3 regions of the Lysinibacillus sp. 2017 genome follow, and region 3 is predicted to be linked to each of the others. Evidence: a T-box and tRNA genes for the amino acid it is inferred to sense, from the RefSeq annotation. Region 3 holds a T-box; the other regions hold tRNA genes.
The links. The T-box of region 3 lies ahead of pheS (phenylalanine--tRNA ligase subunit alpha). A T-box ahead of a tRNA ligase gene usually reads a tRNA of that ligase, here a tRNA-Phe.
Positions count from the first base shown of each region.

Region 1 (6,249 bases), 160 kb from region 3:
TGAGCCAGGACTGACAACCACATTTTGGACGCCTGACTGGACAAGAGTAGACACAATTTTATAAACATAATTCGTTAAAATTCCACGTTCATTCATGTAGTTGTCCTCCTAAAGCTCGTAACATCGGTCTAAATTTCACAAGTGTTTCTTCATACTCAGATTGTGCTTCAGAATCCGCAACAATTCCTCCGCCAGCATATAAATAGGCTTTATCTTGAACAAGTGCAGCCGAACGAATTGCCACTGCAAATTCACCATTACCATCTGCATCTAACCAACCAATTGGCGCAGCATAAAGCCCACGATTCATCGGTTCATACGTACGAATCATTTCTAGTGCTTGCTCACGTGGTACACCCCCAAGTGCAGGTGTTGGATGTAAATGTTTTACAAGCTGTAAAATCGTTGCTTCTTCATTTAATTGCCCTTCAACAGGCGTATATAAATGTTGAATGTCACGTATTTTCAATAACTTCGGTCCATTTGGTACGATGACTTGTGAGCAGTTTTTCTCAAATGTTTCTGTAATCATTTCTACAACATAATGATGTTCTCCACGATTTTTCATATCATTTAATAGGCTTTGTCCTAATTGATTGTCCTCTTCAGCTGTTTTTCCGCGTTTGATAGAACCTGCAACACATGAAGAATAGGCATGTCCATTATCTACTTTTACTAAACGTTCTGGTGAAGCACCATAAAAGAGCATATCGTTATGCTCTAAGCCAAATAAATAGCTTTCTGGTTGTTCATGGACAACATGCGATAAAATTTGAGGTGATGTAATCGTTTCCTCAAACTGCAATGCTAAAGAACGCGCAATGACTACCTTCTGTGCCTCATTGGCTTTGATTAAGCCCGTTACTTGATCAATTGATTGTAAATAGGCTTCTTTATGAGGTTCCATATAGCTGTTCATGACCGGCTTTGTATACGTTTTCAATTCTTTTACTTGAGCAGCATGTATTAACGCATCACGCTCTTTACGTAACACTTCAAATGCCTCTGTACTATTCGCTTTATCGGTAATGAAGTTTATCGTCACAAATGCTTGATCATTTCGAATCACTAGTTGATAAGTTGCTACTGTAAAATAACTTTGTGGGAAATTCGCCCATTCACCTGTTACTTCATTTTGCGGATCAAATGTAAACCCACCAAATAAAATCGGTTGTAAATGCTGGTCTTCCTGTACGATTTGACTCGTTAATTTTTTCCACTCTGCTTCGACAGCATCAAAGCGGTTGTTATGTTCATTATTTTCAATTGTATACGCATGACCTAAACCAACTAATGTAAAAGTTTTTTCTCGGTTTTGCCAATAGTTACGTTTTCCTTTATAGTTCGCTTCACCTGCAGCAAAAAATGCTAACGCCGATAAACGACTTACTTCGATCGTTTCCATATAAAAAATCTGCTTTGAATTTGAGCCTACTTCGATCTCAGTGGCGTTGTACCACTTGTGTTGCATGAAAATTCCCTCCGTCATGTTGCAAATTCACTAAGTATGTTGCATGTATCACGTTTTTGACGTGCTTATTTAATTTAATTATTTGCTTACTTATTTATTTTCGTTCTATAAATAATGCCTTTCCCATCATACCATTTTTCAAGCAAACGTTACATGTATTCACGCTTCACTCTGTTCATTTTGTTTCATTTACTTTCCTATAGTTTAGATATTATTTTTAGTTAGGAGTGTTATTTATAACAAAAGTCATTGAAGCGGACACAAGCTTAATGTAGGGTGGCATTTAACACGTACTCTCATTTTGAACTATTTTTCGCCATGATACAGTCACGCGCAATCTTCAGCTTCCTTTTAGCAGTTTGTTTATTAATTTCATATTTTATTAAATAGAAAAAGCTGTACATACTAACCAATTCGTTAGTACGTACAGCTTTTCAAATTTCTACATCTTCCGCATGCTCTATGCAAGTAAGCGTAGTAGGAACTGCTTCTAACCGTTCAAACGGAATTTCTTTTCCGCATTCTGTGCATTTACCATATGTCTCTTCATCTATAGCCCTAAGTGCCGTTTGTATTTTTTCCATCTCTTCTTCTTTTAATTCATCAAGTGCAATTTCCGTAGTAACTGTCGTTAAATCAGTCGCCACATCTGCTGGGTGATTGTCTACTGAAGTTAATTCTGATTCCTCAGCAATTGGCTCTTCATTGATATGTTCTGATAAAGTTGCTAATTCATCTTTCAATGCAGTCCGTAACTTTTGAAGTTTCTTTTTTTCCATATAACGTCCCCCTTATGAACTTATTAATTTATTTCCTTTTTCGCATTTTTTAAACATGAATCATTCATCCCAACCTTAAAGCGCACTATATGCCATAATCGCATCATGTAAAAATAACGTTGCCCCATTACCAACTCGACTATTGTAATAAGTGATAAAGCGCTCATCATTAATATACATTTGTGCTAAACCTACATGCGCTTCCTTTGTATACTTCGTCCAATAAAAGCTCAGCCAACGTTTATGAAGTTCCACTACTTCCATTGATATTTCGGACTGAGCATCTCCTTGTACCATCGCTTCTTTTAAACGTTCAAATAACTGGCTTTCAAGTTGTTGTGCTGCCTCGTATTGCCCTTCAGTCATAGTTTTCATCTTTCCATAACTAGCTAATACTTCTTCTTCTCCATACTTTTCACGAATTTCTTGAGCAAATTTTTGCTCGTTATCATTGATTAATTGCTCTTTGAACTTTTCAAATTTTTGTTCATTTGTCATAGTTATTTCCCCTTCCATAGATTGAATTGTTCTTTCAATCGTGTCGATTAGGTCATCTAAATAATTTCTCTTTTTCTGGAGTAGCTTTTGTTGCTCTTGTAATGCAACTTTTACGTCAAAGCGTGAATCATCAAGCAACATTTTTATTTCCTCTAGTTTAAAATCAAGCTCTCGATAAAATAATATTTGCTGCAAACGATCAATATCTTCCTGACTATAATAACGATAACCATTCTCCCAGACTTTAGATGGCTTTAACAATCCAATTTCATCATAATAACGAAGTGTACGTGCAGTTACTCCCGAAAGCTTTACTAATTCATTAATTAGCATGTCATCACCTCTTTGAATTACAATAAAGGATAACGTAACGTAAAGGTCAATCGATATAACTCAAAAAAATTTAAACTTTTAATTATACGAAAAAACGCTAGATACAATTTTGTATCTAGCGTTTTTTCTATTATGACCCGTACGAGAATCGAACTCGTGTTACCGCCGTGAAAGGGCGGTGTCTTAACCGCTTGACCAACGGGCCAATGGCGGAGAAGGAGGGATTCGAACCCTCGCACCGCTTACGCGATCTACACCCTTAGCAGGGGCGCCCCTTGAGCCGCTTGGGTACTTCCCCACTTTACATAAAAATGGCTCCGAAGGCAGGACTCGAACCTGCGACCTGCCGGTTAACAGCCGGATGCTCTACCAACTGAGCTACTTCGGAATAATACTATGGTGGGCCTAAATGGACTCGAACCATCGACCTCACGCTTATCAGGCGTGCGCTCTAACCAGCTGAGCTATAGGCCCTATTTTGGAGCGGGTGATGAGAATCGAACTCACGACATCAGCTTGGAAGGCTGAGGTTTTACCATTAAACTACACCCGCATATGGTGGGTTTGGACGGAATCGAACCGCCGACACTTAGAGCTTCAATCTAATGCTCTACCAACTGAGCTACAAACCCACAAATGGCGGTCCCGACCGGGATCGAACCGGCGATCTCCTGCGTGACAGGCAGGCATGTTAACCGCTACACCACGGGACCATTTGGTTGCGGGGACAGGACTTGAACCTGTGACCTTCGGGTTATGAGCCCGACGAGCTACCACTGCTCCACCCCGCGACAATACTATTTAGTTGAGTCTTTCAGACACCATGCTTTTTTTTAAAATGGAGGAGGTAGAGGGATTCGAACCCCCGCGCGGTTTAACCCGCCTGTTAGTTTTCAAGACTAATCCCTTCAGCCAGACTTGGGTATACCTCCGAAATATTATATATTGTTTTACTGGTGGACCTTACAGGACTCGAACCTGTGACCGGACGGTTATGAGCCGTCTGCTCTAACCAACTGAGCTAAAGGTCCTTTAAGATGGCGGCAGAGGGAGTCGAACCCACGACCTTTCGGGTATGAACCGAGTGCTCTAGCCAACTGAGCTACACCGCCAGGATCTTTATTTGGTTACTTTATGGTGGAGCCTAGCGGGATCGAACCGCTGACCTCCTGCGTGCAAGGCAGGCGCTCTCCCAGCTGAGCTAAGGCCCCATTAATAGTGGTCGGAATGACAGGATTCGAACCTACGACCCCTTGGTCCCAAACCAAGTGCTCTACCAAGCTGAGCTACATTCCGAAAAAAATGGTGCGCTCGACAGGACTTGAACCTACAACCTTCTGATTCGTAGTCAGATGCTCTATCCAATTGAGCTACGAGCGCTAAATTATTTTGTTTAAAGTAAAAATGGTGCCGAGGGCCGGAATCGAACCGGCACGGTGATCACTCACCGCAGGATTTTAAGTCCTGTGCGTCTGCCAGTTCCGCCACCCCGGCATTTTTTTTGGAGCGGAAGACGAGGTTCGAACTCGCGACCCCCACCTTGGCAAGGTGGTGTTCTACCACTGAACTACTTCCGCAAAATGCATAAGATATTTTTATTCTGACAGTTATGAAATTAAATGGTGCGGGTGAAGGGAGTCGAACCCCCACGCCTTGCGGCGCTAGATCCTAAGTCTAGTGCGTCTGCCAATTCCGCCACACCCGCAGCAGACATATTATAAAACTGGTGTGCCATGAAGGACTCGAACCTTCGACCCTCTGATTAAAAGTCAGATGCTCTACCAACTGAGCTAATGGCACTCTATAATGGTGCCGGCGAAAGGAGTCGAACCCTCGACCTACTGATTACAAGTCAGTTGCTCTACCAACTGAGCTACACCGGCACTATAGAAATGGTGGAGGATGACGGGCTCGAACCGCCGACCCCCTGCTTGTAAGGCAGGTGCTCTCCCAGCTGAGCTAATCCTCCATGGGATATGTTGAAGTTACATTATTATAACCGCATGTCCTTTCTCTTAAGGACAAGATTTATAATAACAGTTTTTTTAAGATGGTGCAATAGTTTTTAAAAACTTTTTAGAAAAACTTTTATTATTTTCTATCGTTGCCATTAACTAGCTCCGTCTCCTAATGAAAACGATTTCTTGGCATAACGAAAGTTTAATATGTACGCAGTATTTTTTCAATAGTTGTTTTGTGCTTTTTAAAAATAATTATTTAAAATGCTGTTAATGTGTTACAAAAACGTTTAAATAATAAATAATTATCAATTTTCTAAAAAATACTCTCCATTCATTTTAACTATAATTCTTGTTCTTAATACAAACAATTATATCCAAAAATATATACTCTCTTTTCTTTTTGAACTATTTATTATGTTAAAATATTTGGCATAATACAAATAGCCAATTACTACAGATAAAATTAATTTTGGTTCTTTTAGAACACGGCCAACGTAAATTGAAAATGCTACTCGAGTAACTGTTGCATTTCCCAGTTCTATCTTTTCAACTAATCGATTAAATCTATAAGTTATTTCAGAAAAATTATTTTCTTCAACTTCCTCTTAGAAAAATCATTGATAACCTGAAAACTTTTGACCCTCTAATTTTTAACATTTTTCTAAAGACTATCTACTTGTAAGTCTCCCAATAAAAATTTGTCATATAAAGGCGTTATCTTCTCATTTAACTTACGCATAACAAAAGTATTTCTCATATCTTCTATGCGTTCAGCTGCCAGTTCCTCACACTTATCACCACACAATAATGCGCATATATAGGAATATCTATACCTATTAGAAAAATATAATATTTGTAAGACTAACCCAACAAATATTACAGAACCAAATAGTTCAAAAAAACTTTTAATTATACGAAAAAGCGCTAGATACAATTTTGTATCTAGCGCTTTTTCTATTATGACCCGTACGAGAATCGAACTCGTGTTACCGCCGTGAAAGGGCGGTGTCTTAACCGCTTGACCAACGGGCCAATGGCGGAGAAGGAGGGATTCGAACCCTCGCACCGCTTACGCGATCTACACCCTTAGCAGGGGCGCCCCTTGAGCCGCTTGGGTACTTCCCCACTTTACATAAAAATGGCTCCGAAGGCAGGACTCGAACCTGCGACCTGCCGGTTAACAGCCGGATGCTCTACCAACTGAGCT
Region 1 is NZ_CP029002.1:2,850,914-2,857,162, forward strand. It holds gene menD (2-succinyl-5-enolpyruvyl-6-hydroxy-3-cyclohexene-1-carboxylic-acid synthase) at 1-96, opposite strand, end outside; gene DCE79_RS13835 (isochorismate synthase) at 89-1,471, opposite strand; gene DCE79_RS13840 (TraR/DksA C4-type zinc finger protein) at 1,906-2,250, opposite strand; gene DCE79_RS13845 (MerR family transcriptional regulator) at 2,326-3,081, opposite strand; tRNA gene DCE79_RS13850 (tRNA-Glu) at 3,215-3,286, opposite strand; tRNA gene DCE79_RS13855 (tRNA-Ser) at 3,289-3,379, opposite strand; tRNA gene DCE79_RS13860 (tRNA-Asn) at 3,394-3,469, opposite strand; tRNA gene DCE79_RS13865 (tRNA-Ile) at 3,479-3,555, opposite strand; tRNA gene DCE79_RS13870 (tRNA-Gly) at 3,561-3,634, opposite strand; tRNA gene DCE79_RS13875 (tRNA-Phe) at 3,638-3,713, opposite strand; tRNA gene DCE79_RS13880 (tRNA-Asp) at 3,719-3,794, opposite strand; tRNA gene DCE79_RS13885 (tRNA-Met) at 3,798-3,872, opposite strand; tRNA gene DCE79_RS13890 (tRNA-Ser) at 3,921-4,013, opposite strand; tRNA gene DCE79_RS13895 (tRNA-Ile) at 4,036-4,112, opposite strand; tRNA gene DCE79_RS13900 (tRNA-Met) at 4,120-4,193, opposite strand; tRNA gene DCE79_RS13905 (tRNA-Ala) at 4,217-4,292, opposite strand; tRNA gene DCE79_RS13910 (tRNA-Pro) at 4,301-4,377, opposite strand; tRNA gene DCE79_RS13915 (tRNA-Arg) at 4,385-4,461, opposite strand; tRNA gene DCE79_RS13920 (tRNA-Leu) at 4,487-4,575, opposite strand; tRNA gene DCE79_RS13925 (tRNA-Gly) at 4,584-4,658, opposite strand; tRNA gene DCE79_RS13930 (tRNA-Leu) at 4,702-4,786, opposite strand; tRNA gene DCE79_RS13935 (tRNA-Lys) at 4,806-4,881, opposite strand; tRNA gene DCE79_RS13940 (tRNA-Thr) at 4,889-4,964, opposite strand; tRNA gene DCE79_RS13945 (tRNA-Val) at 4,975-5,050, opposite strand; tRNA gene DCE79_RS13950 (tRNA-Glu) at 6,003-6,074, opposite strand; tRNA gene DCE79_RS13955 (tRNA-Ser) at 6,077-6,167, opposite strand; tRNA gene DCE79_RS13960 (tRNA-Asn) at 6,182-6,249, opposite strand, start outside.
Region 1: it encodes a tRNA-Phe, which carries the amino acid that the T-box ahead of pheS (phenylalanine--tRNA ligase subunit alpha) is inferred to sense. The anticodon was not compared.

Region 2 (6,249 bases), 500 kb from region 3:
AACTGTTCTATAAAAATCTCTGCAGCGAATCTACTCATTTCTTCATAATTCACAGCTTCAATCCATTTAAAATTTCCGACTGCATTCATTGTAATCCCTTCTCTCTAAATATAAATAGATGGTTCATCACCGTAACATGGGGTTGATTTCCATTCCGGTACGGACGCTTTCCGCGGGCACGGCTCCAACTAATTTTTTGTGCCTCTTACGGCGGCACAAAAAATGGATTTTCCGCTCGTGCTTTTCCTGCAGGAGTCGCCTTCCCTCCATTCTCAATCAACTCGTTTTTCTATCAAGTTTTGTCATCCCTAACTTATGGCGGAGAGCCAAATATATACCGTTAAATACAATAAGTTCCACAATGATATTAATTTTAAAGGAAGTTTAATGAACAAGCTATATTTTGCATGTATAAGTTTCTACTTTTTATAATAAAATTCACTTGATTGAAATACATTTTTCCAATAAAAAAAGAACCCTTGATTTCTCAAGGATTCTTCGCTGTCCAATTTTTCCGAACATGATTAGTAACTATTATGATTAATTGTAAATATTTTCGATAAAATAGAATCGATTCTTCTTTCCGCTGATCTAGCATTCTTTCCGAGTTTTCTACCTTTAAGAGCTTCAGAAATTTTCTTTCGCTCTGTTTATAAATGTTTTTTTCCATTATAAAATCACCTCGATATTCTTCTATCGTGGTGATTTAAAATGTAAACCATAAAATGTTTATTTTATAATAGTAATTTCATTCTTAGGGATTCATCTAGAAAATAAAAAGGCTTAATGTAATAAATAGTTTTTATTAAATATTAATTGATGCATTTACTTACGATACGGTTCAGCGTTACCTATATATTCGGTTTAAGACTATTTCTAAATGTTCGCTCTTGAATCACTCACTACTGAGTATACTTTAATCCGAATTGCTGCTTCAACACTTGTCGCTGCTCCAGGAATTTTCCATACATATCACGGGAATAGTTCATTTGAGAATATTCATTACTCCCAGAGGAACTATAATATTCTCCGTAATAAATCACTAATCTTCCTATTTCATCAAATAATTGCTGTTCTTCTGGTGATAGTGATTGTGTTCCATATGTATTCGAATAACGTTCAACAACTATAAATATTTCGTCCTGGCTCTTTTGACTAATGCCTAATAGATCCTCATTCAAAATATTTAATACTTCATTTGAATCCTGAAATATACCGCCTTCAATATTATTGGTTGTACCACCGTCTCTTAAACTATTTACAAACATTCCAATTATTAAAAGAAATGATAAACCACCTATAACTATAACCATAATCAGCTTTAATAATCCTTTTAAACAACCTATTAATAATTCCTCCTAAGCAACTTTTTTATTGCCAATCATACCAATTATCCCTGCAAGCACTAAAGGTACCGTAGCTATATAGCCAATCGGCTGCATTAAAGAACCTACTACTAACCCACTTAAAATAAGAAGAATCCCACCAAACTTTGGTTTTTTTGAAATGAATAATAACCCTACAAAACCAATAGCTACCCAAAATAATGAGATATTTCCTTGTTCACTTAATTCATTTGATTGAATACCTGATGCAATCGCATGCGCAAATAACGAAACAGCAACACCTAATCCTAATCCTATTATTCCTATTATGGAAACTAAACAACCTTTCATCTTACCACACCTCCTTCATCCAATATTTAACTATACCATATTCCAAAATGATATTACCTAGTATCTTGTGTATCCGACACTAACAACGTAAACCAACTTTTATTTAAGATGTAGTGGGAATGGGCATGAAGTTGTTTTTTTTATAAACCGCACTTACTTATGATACGGTTCTCTTTAACTAATACTATATAAAATTTATTATTTTATAATTGAATTACAATAAGGCTGAAATGAGTACAAAGGAAAAGCCACGAAAGGCGTTATGCTGGAGTCTTTAGGTCTCTTAATACTAAGTCACATATCTTAGCATTAAGAATTTCAATTAATATATATCTAATTAAAAAAAACTAATTAAATTTAATTCTTCATTAGTTAAATTTATACTTCTTCTTTTAGCCATTAATATACCTCCGCATAGGATTCTACTTATCGGATTCATCATTAAAGTGCTTTAAGTCTATAAATACAAAAAAGACTCCTAGTATAAATACTAGAAGTCTTGATGTAATAAGGTTTATGACAGTTAAACCTTAAATCAGATACCGATAACCAGGGTCGAACTGGTACTCCCGAAGGAACCGGATTTTGAGTCCGGCGCGTCTGCCAATTCCGCCATATCGGCAAAATAAAAAAAGGTAAAAAAAAACCGGTTTAACCGATTAGATAAAAAATGGAGGCGGCAACCGGATTTGAACCGGTGGTAGAGGTGTTGCAGACCTGTGCCTTACCACTTGGCTATGCCGCCGTATTTTGGAGCGGAAGACGAGGTTCGAACTCGCGACCCCCACCTTGGCAAGGTGGTGTTCTACCACTGAACTACTTCCGCAAAATAAAAAATGGCTGGGGAACCTGGATTCGAACCAGGGCATGACGGAATCAAAATCCGTTGCCTTACCGCTTGGCTATACCCCAAAATTTTAAGTATTATATATAAATGGGGCGACTGATGGGAATTGAACCCACGAATGCCGGAATCACAATCCGGTGCGTTAACCACTTCGCCACAACCGCCAATATATTATAATTTAATTTTACCTCTTAAACGTAAATAAAAGATGGGGCGACTGATGGGAATTGAACCCACGAGTGCCGGAATCACAATCCGGTGCGTTAACCACTTCGCCACAACCGCCATTATTATTATTTTGTTTAATTAGAATTGGCAGGGGCAGTAGGAATTGAACCCACACTGACGGTTTTGGAGACCGTAGTTCTACCTTTAAACTATGCCCCTATAAAGATGGTGGAGGGGGGCGGGTTCGAACCGCCGAACCCTAAGGAGCGGATTTACAGTCCGCCGCGTTTAGCCACTTCGCTACCCCTCCAGGTAATGGTGCCGGCGAAAGGAGTCGAACCCTCGACCTACTGATTACAAGTCAGTTGCTCTACCAACTGAGCTACACCGGCAAAAATTATCTTTTATATTTATATGGTGGGTCAGGACGGAATCGAACCGCCGACACTTAGAGCTTCAATCTAATGCTCTACCAACTGAGCTACTGACCCATATATGTATTATTTATAAAATGGCGGTCCCGACCGGGATCGAACCGGCGATCTCCTGCGTGACAGGCAGGCATGTTAACCGCTACACCACGGGACCATTTTGGTTGCGGGGACAGGACTTGAACCTGTGACCTTCGGGTTATGAGCCCGACGAGCTACCACTGCTCCACCCCGCGACAATATTATTAAGTTAATTAATGGTGGAGGATGACGGGCTCGAACCGCCGACCCCCTGCTTGTAAGGCAGGTGCTCTCCCAGCTGAGCTAATCCTCCATGCTGGACTTCATAAATGTAAATGGTGACCCGTACGAGAATCGAACTCGTGTTACCGCCGTGAAAGGGCGGTGTCTTAACCGCTTGACCAACGGGCCATTTTTTAAAGTTTGGCTGGCGGAGAGTAAGGGATTTGAACCCTTGATGCAGTTTTACCCGCATACACGATTTCCAATCGTGCTCCTTCGGCCTCTCGGACAACTCTCCAAGATTTAGATGGCTCCGAAGGCAGGACTCGAACCTGCGACCTGCCGGTTAACAGCCGGATGCTCTACCAACTGAGCTACTTCGGAATAATTTTATGTAAGCCTAGCGACGTCCTACTCTCACAGGGGGAAACCCCCAACTACCATCGGCGCTAAAGAGCTTAACTTCCGTGTTCGGTATGGGAACGGGTGTGACCTCTTTGCCATCATCACTAGACCTTTTTGAAAGACACAATTAATTATATCACACTTTACATTAACGTCAAGTGTTTTTAATGAATTTTTGATGATTTTATTCATCTTTTGTTCTTTCAAAACTGGATAAACGTTTCATTGAGTTATGCAATAAAATGTGGTTAAGTCCTCGACCGATTAGTATTCGTCAGCTCCATGTGTCACCACACTTCCACCTCGAACCTATCTACCTGATCGTCTTTCAGGGGTCTTACTTACTTGCGTAATGGGAAATCTCATCTTGAGGGGGGCTTCATGCTTAGATGCTTTCAGCACTTATCCCGTCCACACATAGCTACCCAGCGATGCTCTTGGCAGAACAACTGGTACACCAGCGGTGTGTCCATCCCGGTCCTCTCGTACTAAGGACAGCTCCTCTCAAATTTCCTACGCCCACGACGGATAGGGACCGAACTGTCTCACGACGTTCTGAACCCAGCTCGCGTACCGCTTTAATGGGCGAACAGCCCAACCCTTGGGACCGACTACAGCCCCAGGATGCGATGAGCCGACATCGAGGTGCCAAACCTCCCCGTCGATGTGGACTCTTGGGGGAGATAAGCCTGTTATCCCCGGGGTAGCTTTTATCCGTTGAGCGATGGCCCTTCCATGCGGAACCACCGGATCACTAAGCCCGTCTTTCGACCCTGCTCGACTTGTAGGTCTCGCAGTCAAGCTCCCTTATGCCTTTACACTCTTCGAATGATTTCCAACCATTCTGAGGGAACCTTTGGGCGCCTCCGTTACTCTTTAGGAGGCGACCGCCCCAGTCAAACTGTCCGCCTGACACTGTCTCCTACCCCGCTAAGGGGTATGGGTTAGAAGTTCAATACAACCAGGGTAGTATCCCACTGACGCCTCCTCCGAAGCTGGCGCTCCGGAATCTCTGGCTCCTACCTATCCTGTACAAGTTGTACCAAAATTCAATATCAGGCTACAGTAAAGCTCCACGGGGTCTTTCCGTCCTGTCGCGGGTAACCTGCATCTTCACAGGTACTATAATTTCACCGAGTCTCTCGTTGAGACAGTGCCCAGATCGTTACGCCTTTCGTGCGGGTCGGAACTTACCCGACAAGGAATTTCGCTACCTTAGGACCGTTATAGTTACGGCCGCCGTTTACTGGGGCTTCAATTCGCAGCTTCGCTTGCGCTAACCACTCCTCTTAACCTTCCAGCACCGGGCAGGCGTCAGCCCCTATACGTCACCTTACGGTTTTGCAGAGACCTGTGTTTTTGCTAAACAGTCGCCTGGGCCTATTCACTGCGGCTCTTCATGGCTATTCACCTTAAAGAGCACCCCTTCTCCCGAAGTTACGGGGTCATTTTGCCGAGTTCCTTAACGAGAGTTCTCTCGCACACCTTAGGATTCTCTCCTCGACTACCTGTGTCGGTTTGCGGTACGGGCACCTCTCACCTCGATAGAGGCTTTTCTTGGCAGCGTGAAATCAGGAACTTCGCTCATACGAGCTCGTCATCACAGCTCAACGTTAAAGTATGCGGATTTGCCTACATACACGCCTTACTGCTTGAACAGAGACAACCAACGCTCTGCTTACCCTATCCTACTGCGTCCCCCCATTTCTCAAACGGTGAGGAGGTGGTACAGGAATATCAACCTGTTGTCCATCGCCTACGCCTATCGGCCTCGGCTTAGGTCCCGACTAACCCTGAGCGGACGAGCCTTCCTCAGGAAACCTTAGTCATACGGTGCATGGGATTCTCACCCATGTTTCGCTACTCATACCGGCATTCTCACTTCTAAGCGCTCCACCAGTCCTTCCGGTCTGACTTCAACGCCCTTAGAACGCTCTCCTACCACGCATCCATACGGATGCATCCACAGCTTCGGTGAATCGTTTAGCCCCGATACATTTTCGGCGCAGTGTCACTCGACCAGTGAGCTATTACGCACTCTTTAAATGATGGCTGCTTCTAAGCCAACATCCTGGTTGTCTAAGCAACGCCACATCCTTTTCCACTTAACGATTACTTTGGGACCTTAGCTGGTGGTCTGGGCTGTTTCCCTTTTGACTACGGATCTTATCACTCGCAGTCTGACTCCCGTGTATAAATATCTGGCATTCGGAGTTTGTCTGAATTCGGTAACCCGAGATGGGCCCCTAGTCCAAACAGTGCTCTACCTCCAGTATTCTCAATCACGAGGCTAGCCCTAAAGCTATTTCGGAGAGAACCAGCTATCTCCAGGTTCGATTGGAATTTCTCCGCTACCCACACCTCATCCCCGCATTTTTCAACATGCGTGGGTTCGGGCCTCCAGTAAGTGTTACCTCACCTTCACCCTGGACATGGGTAGATCACCTGGTTTCGGGTCTACGACCACGTACTAATTCGC
Region 2 is NZ_CP029002.1:3,194,059-3,200,307, forward strand. It holds gene nagB (glucosamine-6-phosphate deaminase) at 1-89, opposite strand, end outside; gene DCE79_RS15620 (hypothetical protein) at 903-1,268, opposite strand; gene DCE79_RS15625 (hypothetical protein) at 1,359-1,676, opposite strand; tRNA gene DCE79_RS15630 (tRNA-Leu) at 2,217-2,298, opposite strand; tRNA gene DCE79_RS15635 (tRNA-Cys) at 2,348-2,421, opposite strand; tRNA gene DCE79_RS15640 (tRNA-Gly) at 2,428-2,502, opposite strand; tRNA gene DCE79_RS15645 (tRNA-Gln) at 2,514-2,588, opposite strand; tRNA gene DCE79_RS15650 (tRNA-His) at 2,612-2,687, opposite strand; tRNA gene DCE79_RS15655 (tRNA-His) at 2,733-2,808, opposite strand; tRNA gene DCE79_RS15660 (tRNA-Trp) at 2,837-2,910, opposite strand; tRNA gene DCE79_RS15665 (tRNA-Tyr) at 2,918-3,001, opposite strand; tRNA gene DCE79_RS15670 (tRNA-Thr) at 3,008-3,083, opposite strand; tRNA gene DCE79_RS15675 (tRNA-Phe) at 3,107-3,182, opposite strand; tRNA gene DCE79_RS15680 (tRNA-Asp) at 3,204-3,279, opposite strand; tRNA gene DCE79_RS15685 (tRNA-Met) at 3,284-3,358, opposite strand; tRNA gene DCE79_RS15690 (tRNA-Val) at 3,381-3,456, opposite strand; tRNA gene DCE79_RS15695 (tRNA-Glu) at 3,480-3,554, opposite strand; tRNA gene DCE79_RS15700 (tRNA-Ser) at 3,572-3,663, opposite strand; tRNA gene DCE79_RS15705 (tRNA-Asn) at 3,674-3,749, opposite strand; rRNA gene rrf (5S ribosomal RNA) at 3,764-3,879, opposite strand; rRNA gene DCE79_RS15715 (23S ribosomal RNA) at 4,015-6,249, opposite strand, start outside.
Region 2: it encodes a tRNA-Phe, which carries the amino acid that the T-box ahead of pheS (phenylalanine--tRNA ligase subunit alpha) is inferred to sense. The anticodon was not compared.

Region 3 (6,249 bases):
GACCACGGTTACCACATTCATGCACACGAAGTAGAAGAAGACGAAAAAAATTATGCTAAAAAAGGAGGTGCGAAATAATGAGTAAAGTAAATAACAACGTTCCATTAGAGTATTCTACTGAGGAAAACAGTCTTAAAATCTTTGGTTTCTGGACATTCCTAGGTGCGGAGATTATGTTATTCGGTACATTATTCGCATCGTACTTTACACTATCAGGTCGTACAGGTAGCGGCCCAACTGGTGCAGAAATTTTTGAAATCACTCCAGTATTAATGGAGACTTTCATCCTTTTAACATCAAGTTTTACAATTGGTTTAGCCATTCATGCGATGCGTTTAGGTAGTAAAAAAGCGACATTATCATTCTTGGCTGTAACATTACTTTTAGGTGCTGGATTCTTAACTTATGAAGTATTAGAATTCATTCACTATGTACACATCGGTGCTGGCATTACAGTGAGTGCCTTCACATCGACTCTATTAACAACTCTAGGAACGCATGGTGCTCACGTAACATTCGGTTTCTTATGGGGTGTATCAATCTTCATCCAAATTGCTAAACGTGGTTTAAATGCTACTACAGCAGGTAAAACGTTCATATTCTCTTTATACTGGCACTTCTTAGATGTTGTTTGGATCTTCATCTTCAGTTTCATTTACTTGAAAGGAATGATGTAAATTATGGCTAAGTTCTTTCCTATAGGCCAAGTAATGGGCTTTATATTCTCATTAGTTCTTACTGTAATTGCAATGCTTGTGTACTTTACAGACATGTCATTTAGTACAGGAATGATCGTTCTTTTAGTTACAGCATTCATCCAAGCAGGTCTACAATTCGTTGTATTCATGCACTCTGGTGAAACAGAAGATAAATGGGGTATTTACTCAAACATTCTTTACGGTCTTGGTTTAGTAATCGTTACAATTCTTGGTACATTATTAATCCTACGCTGGGATATGTAATTCCAAGTAATTGTTCTTCTAGTTGAAAATAATGAAAAAATAGATTAGACTAGTTGAAGAATAACTTACTAAATGCTTTGACCGGGAAGAGTAATTATGACGTATTTGTTTTAGGGAGTAGAAGCCTTGACTGAAAGCTTCTATACAAATTGCATAATGAAGTTCACCCTGCGAGCAGCATCCGGGAGCCAAGAGTGGTGAAAGGATTGCCGGCTAGAGATAGTCGTTAGCTCAAATGAAGTGATTGTAGACTCGTCTACAATAACTAGGGTGGTACCGCGAAACTCGTCCTCGTCCCTTTTTTAGGGGGCGAGGATTTTTTTGTTTTTCAGAAAATATGGATATGGATTTAGAATGCTTACATTTTATTAGTGGTTATCTAGTTGATTGAAGTGGAGGTTCGACTCCTGCGGGAACAGCACGAGCGGAAAATCCAATTCAATCGAGATTTTTTTCGATTGAATTTAGTTGGAGCCGTGCCCGCGGAAAGCGTAACCGTAACGGAAATCAACGGTATTTGAGCCAGACTTTATCTGTAAAATTTTAAGTAGGAGGAATTTGTAAATGGAACAACAATTAAAGCAATTAGAACAAGAAGCTTTAGCAAAAATTACTGAAGCTGCTGATTTAAAAGCATTAAACGAAGTTCGTGTTGCGTACTTAGGTAAAAAAGGACCTATCACGGACCTTCTAAAGGGAATGGGAAAGCTTTCTGCTGAAGAACGTCCAAAAATGGGTGCTTTAGTGAATACAGTACGTGAAAACGTAACTGCTGAGTTAGAGAAGAAGGTAGCTGCATTAGAAGAAGCAGCTATTCTTGCACAGCTTGAAAGTGAATCAATCGACGTGACTTTACCAGGTGCTGCGGTACGTGTAGGAAACCGTCACCCATTAACACGTGTTATTGAAGAAATAGAAGACTTATTCTTAGGAATGGGTTATGAAATCGTAGAAGGTCCAGAAGTTGAAAAAGACTATTATAACTTCGAAGCGATGAACTTACCTAAAGGTCATCCAGCTCGTGACATGCAAGATTCATTCTACATTTCTGAAGAAACATTATTACGTACACATACTTCACCAGTACAAGCACGTACAATGGAAGCAAAAAAAGGCGAACCAATTCGCGTAATTTGCCCAGGTAAAGTATTCCGTCGTGATACAGATGATGCAACACACTCACACCAATTCATGCAAATCGAAGGATTAGTGATCGGTGAAAACATCCGTATGTCGGATCTTAAAGGAACACTTGATGCATTAGCGAAAAAAATGTTCGGTGCAGAACGTGAAATTCGTCTACGTCCATCATTCTTCCCATTCACTGAACCATCTGTTGAAGTAGACGTTTCTTGTCACAAATGCGGAGGATCTGGCTGTAATGTATGTAAACAAACAGGTTGGATCGAAATTTTAGGAGCTGGTATGGTACATCCAAACGTACTTGAAATGGCTGGTTATGATTCGACTAAGTTATCAGGCTTCGCATTCGGTATCGGTGCAGAGCGTATCGCAATGTTAAAATATGGTGTGGATGATATTCGTCATTTCTATACAAATGACACACGCTTCTTATCACAATTCCACCAAGCTGAAGTGTAAGGGGGAGAAAATCAATGTTAGTTTCATTAAAATGGTTAAGCCAATATGTAGATATTTCGTCATTAACGGCTGAGGATTTAGCAGAAAAAATTACACGCGCGGGTATCGAGGTTGATGCAGTTATCGATCGTTCACAAGGCATGAAAAATGTCGTTGTCGGCCATGTTGTATCAAAAGAAAAACACCCAGAAGCAGATAAATTAAATGTGTGCCAAGTAGATGTTGGCGAAGAAGAACTTCAACAAATCGTTTGTGGTGCACCAAATGTTGATGCAGGTCAAAAGGTAATCGTTGCGCGTCCAGGTGCAAAATTACCAGGCGGCATTAAAATTAAAAAAGCAAAATTACGTGGCCAAGAATCAAACGGTATGATTTGCTCACTTCAAGAGCTAGGCATTGAAGGTCGTCTTGTACCAAAAGCTTACGCTGAAGGCATTTATGTCTTACCACAAGACGTCACTCCAGGTGCAGATGCGTTAGAGGTATTAGGCCTACGTGATACAGTTTTAGAACTTGGTTTAACACCAAACCGTTCAGATGCCATGAGCATGTTAGGTGTTGCTTATGAAGTAGCGGCAATTTTAAGCCAAGATGTAAAACTTCCTGAAATTTCATATACAACTTCAGCTGAAAAAGCAGAAGATGTTTTAAAATTAACGGTTGAAGATAAAGAAGCGAACCCAATGTATGCAGCGAAAGTTATCAAGAACATTGAAGTAAAGGAATCTCCTTTATGGTTACAACATTACTTAATGGCTGCTGGTGTACGTCCACATAATAATGTAGTCGATGTTACAAACTATGTATTAATGGAATACGGTCAACCGCTTCATGCATTTGATTACGACAAACTAGCTACTGGTGAAATTGTTACTCGTTTAGCTCGTGACGGCGAAGTGATGACTACTCTTGATGATCAAGAGCGTAAATTAGTTAGCCACAACCTTGTAATTACAAACGGTCAAGAAGCTGAAGCACTTGCAGGTGTAATGGGTGGGGCAAAATCTGAAGTATCAGATTCAACAACAACGGTCGTAATTGAATCAGCATACTTTAATGCAGCTTCAGTTCGTCTTACATCAAGAGAAATCGGTTTACGTTCAGATTCTTCAGCTCGCTTTGAAAAAGGCGTAGATCCGAATCGTGTGCTTCCTGCTGCTGAACGTGCAGCACAATTACTTGCAGAGCTTACAGGTGGCGAAGTATTAGAAGGCACTGTATTAGTTGATGAATTAGATAAAGCGCCAGCACGTGTTGTAGTATCACCTGATTTCATTAACGGTCGTTTAGGTATGAAAATTTCTTTAGAAGATATGCTGTCAATTTTAGATCGCTTAAAATTCGAAGTAGAAGCAGTAAATGGTAAATTAGTGATTGATGCGCCAACACGTCGCCAAGATATTAAAATTCCTGAAGATATCGTAGAAGAAATTGCGCGTATGTATGGCTACGATGAAATTCCAGTAAGCTTACCAGCAAGCGAACAAATTGGTAGTCTAACAGCCTATCAAGCAGGTCGTCGTGTTGTACGTAACGTCATGGAAGGTGCAGGGCTATATCAAGCAGTAACGTATTCATTAACTTCTGCTGCTTTTTCTCAAAAATTCGCATTAAAAGCAGAAGAAACAACGAAATTATTAATGCCAATGTCTGAAGAACGTTCAACATTACGTCAAAGCTTAATTCCTCACTTAGTAGAAGCAGCAAGCTATAACGTAGCACGTCAAGCAGAAACAGTTGCATTATATGAAATCGGTTCTGTATTCCTTGGTCAAACAGCGGAAGAATTACCTTTTGAAGAAGAGCATTTAGCACTTGTATTAACGGGTAAATGGATCGACAACACATGGCAAGGTGAGAAGAAAACAGTTGATTTCTTCGTAGCAAAAGGCATCATTGAAGCCGTATTTACAAAGCTTGGTTTAACAGCTCGTGTATCTTACGCGAAAGCGCAGTTCGACGGTTTACACCCAGGTCGTACGGCTGAGATTTTATTAGACGGTGAAAAAGTTGGGGTTATCGCTCAACTACACCCACAAGAACAAAAAACGTTCAATGTAAAAGAAACGTATGTAGCAGAATTAAACTTACAAGCAATTCTTAAAGCAACAAAAGAAGAGCTAGTTTATTCAATTATTCCACGCTTCCCAGCTATGTCTCGTGATATCGCATTAGAACTTGATATCGCAACGCCAGCGGGTGAAATCGTAGACATCATTAAAGGTGCGGGCACTTCTTTACTAAAAGACGTAAAAGTATTCGACGTTTATGCAGGTGAGAAAATGGCAGCAGGTAAAAAATCAGTAGCCTTCTCATTAACATACTTCGATCCAGAGCGTACGTTAACAGATGATGAAGTAGTAGCAGCACATAATAAAGTACTAAAAGCATTAGCAACAGCTGGCGCAGAAGTACGTTAATAAAAAAAGCAGGTAGTGTTTCACTTAAAAGTGATTCGCTACCTGCTTTTTTATTGTTCAGTTTCTTCGGATTCAATTAAGTCCTTTTTAGAAGGTTTTATGATTCCGACAAGCGCACCTATTAAACCACTTATCGTATGTATGATCCCGAATGTATAGAAGTTAACAAATACATGGTTTGTATACTCATTTAGTACTGGAAAACCGTATATTTGAGAGCCAAGTGTTTTCGTATTGCCACCTAGCGACGTGTATACTTCATTTTTAAAATCATTTGCATAATAAATGAATGCAACAAGTAATGCGACACCGAAAATCAAATAAATCATACGCATCAATTGATCGTGTGCATGACGAGCACTTTCAACAAAAAAGCGATACGTAATAAATATGCTTAATATAAGGAAGGGTATAACTAGTGCTAATCCAAGTGCACCAAGATTACCTACCTCAGCCGTTTCCTCAGGTTTCAATTTAAAAAAGTATTGTATAAGCATGACTCCAAATAAACTAATGCCCATACTTATGAGCCAACTAAGTCGTAACATGTTAATCCTCCGTTTCTCTTTTAAACTATACAGGGTCAACCTCTACGTTTCAATGAAAGATAGGCATTCTTTTTATAGGATATTTCAGTATAATGAAATAGAAAGTGACATTGGGGAGGAATTGTATGCTTAACAAAGAAGAAACTGTAGTCGTATTAATTGATGTTCAAGGGAAGTTAGCGCAAATAGTTGATGAGAGTGAATTTGTTATCGGAAATATTGCGACTGTTGTGCAAGGAGCAAAAGCGTTAGAATTACCGATTTTATGGTTGGAGCAGTATCCAAAGGGGTTAGGGGTTACTGTGGAGGAAATTGCGCAGCATTTAACCGATCAAGCACCTATTGAAAAGATTACGTTTAGTGCCTATCAGACGGAGGAATTCGTGCAGGCATTAGAGCAAACCGGTCGTAAAAAGGTATTACTAGCAGGAATCGAAACACATATTTGTGTGTATCAAACTGCCGCAGACTTATTAGAAAATGGCTATGAAGTCGAAGTATTAGCCGACTGTGTATCATCAAGAACTGCAGGTGATCGTGAAGTGGGTATTCAAAAAATGCTCCAGATTGGTGCATCGATTACAAGTGTTGAAATGGCCTTATTTGAAATGCAACAAATAGCAAAAGGCGATACATTTAAATTGATTAGTAAATTTGTAAAATAAAAAATCGAGGTTAGCAGGAATACACTTGCCAACCTCGATTTTTATTTGGAAA
Region 3 is NZ_CP029002.1:2,689,705-2,695,953, reverse strand. It holds gene qoxB (cytochrome aa3 quinol oxidase subunit I) at 1-78, shown strand, start outside; gene DCE79_RS13140 (cytochrome c oxidase subunit 3) at 78-677, shown strand; gene qoxD (cytochrome aa3 quinol oxidase subunit IV) at 681-962, shown strand; T-box leader at 1,031-1,264, shown strand; gene pheS (phenylalanine--tRNA ligase subunit alpha) at 1,527-2,564, shown strand; gene pheT (phenylalanine--tRNA ligase subunit beta) at 2,579-4,984, shown strand; gene DCE79_RS13120 (nucleoside-diphosphate sugar epimerase) at 5,035-5,532, opposite strand; gene DCE79_RS13115 (hydrolase) at 5,658-6,197, shown strand.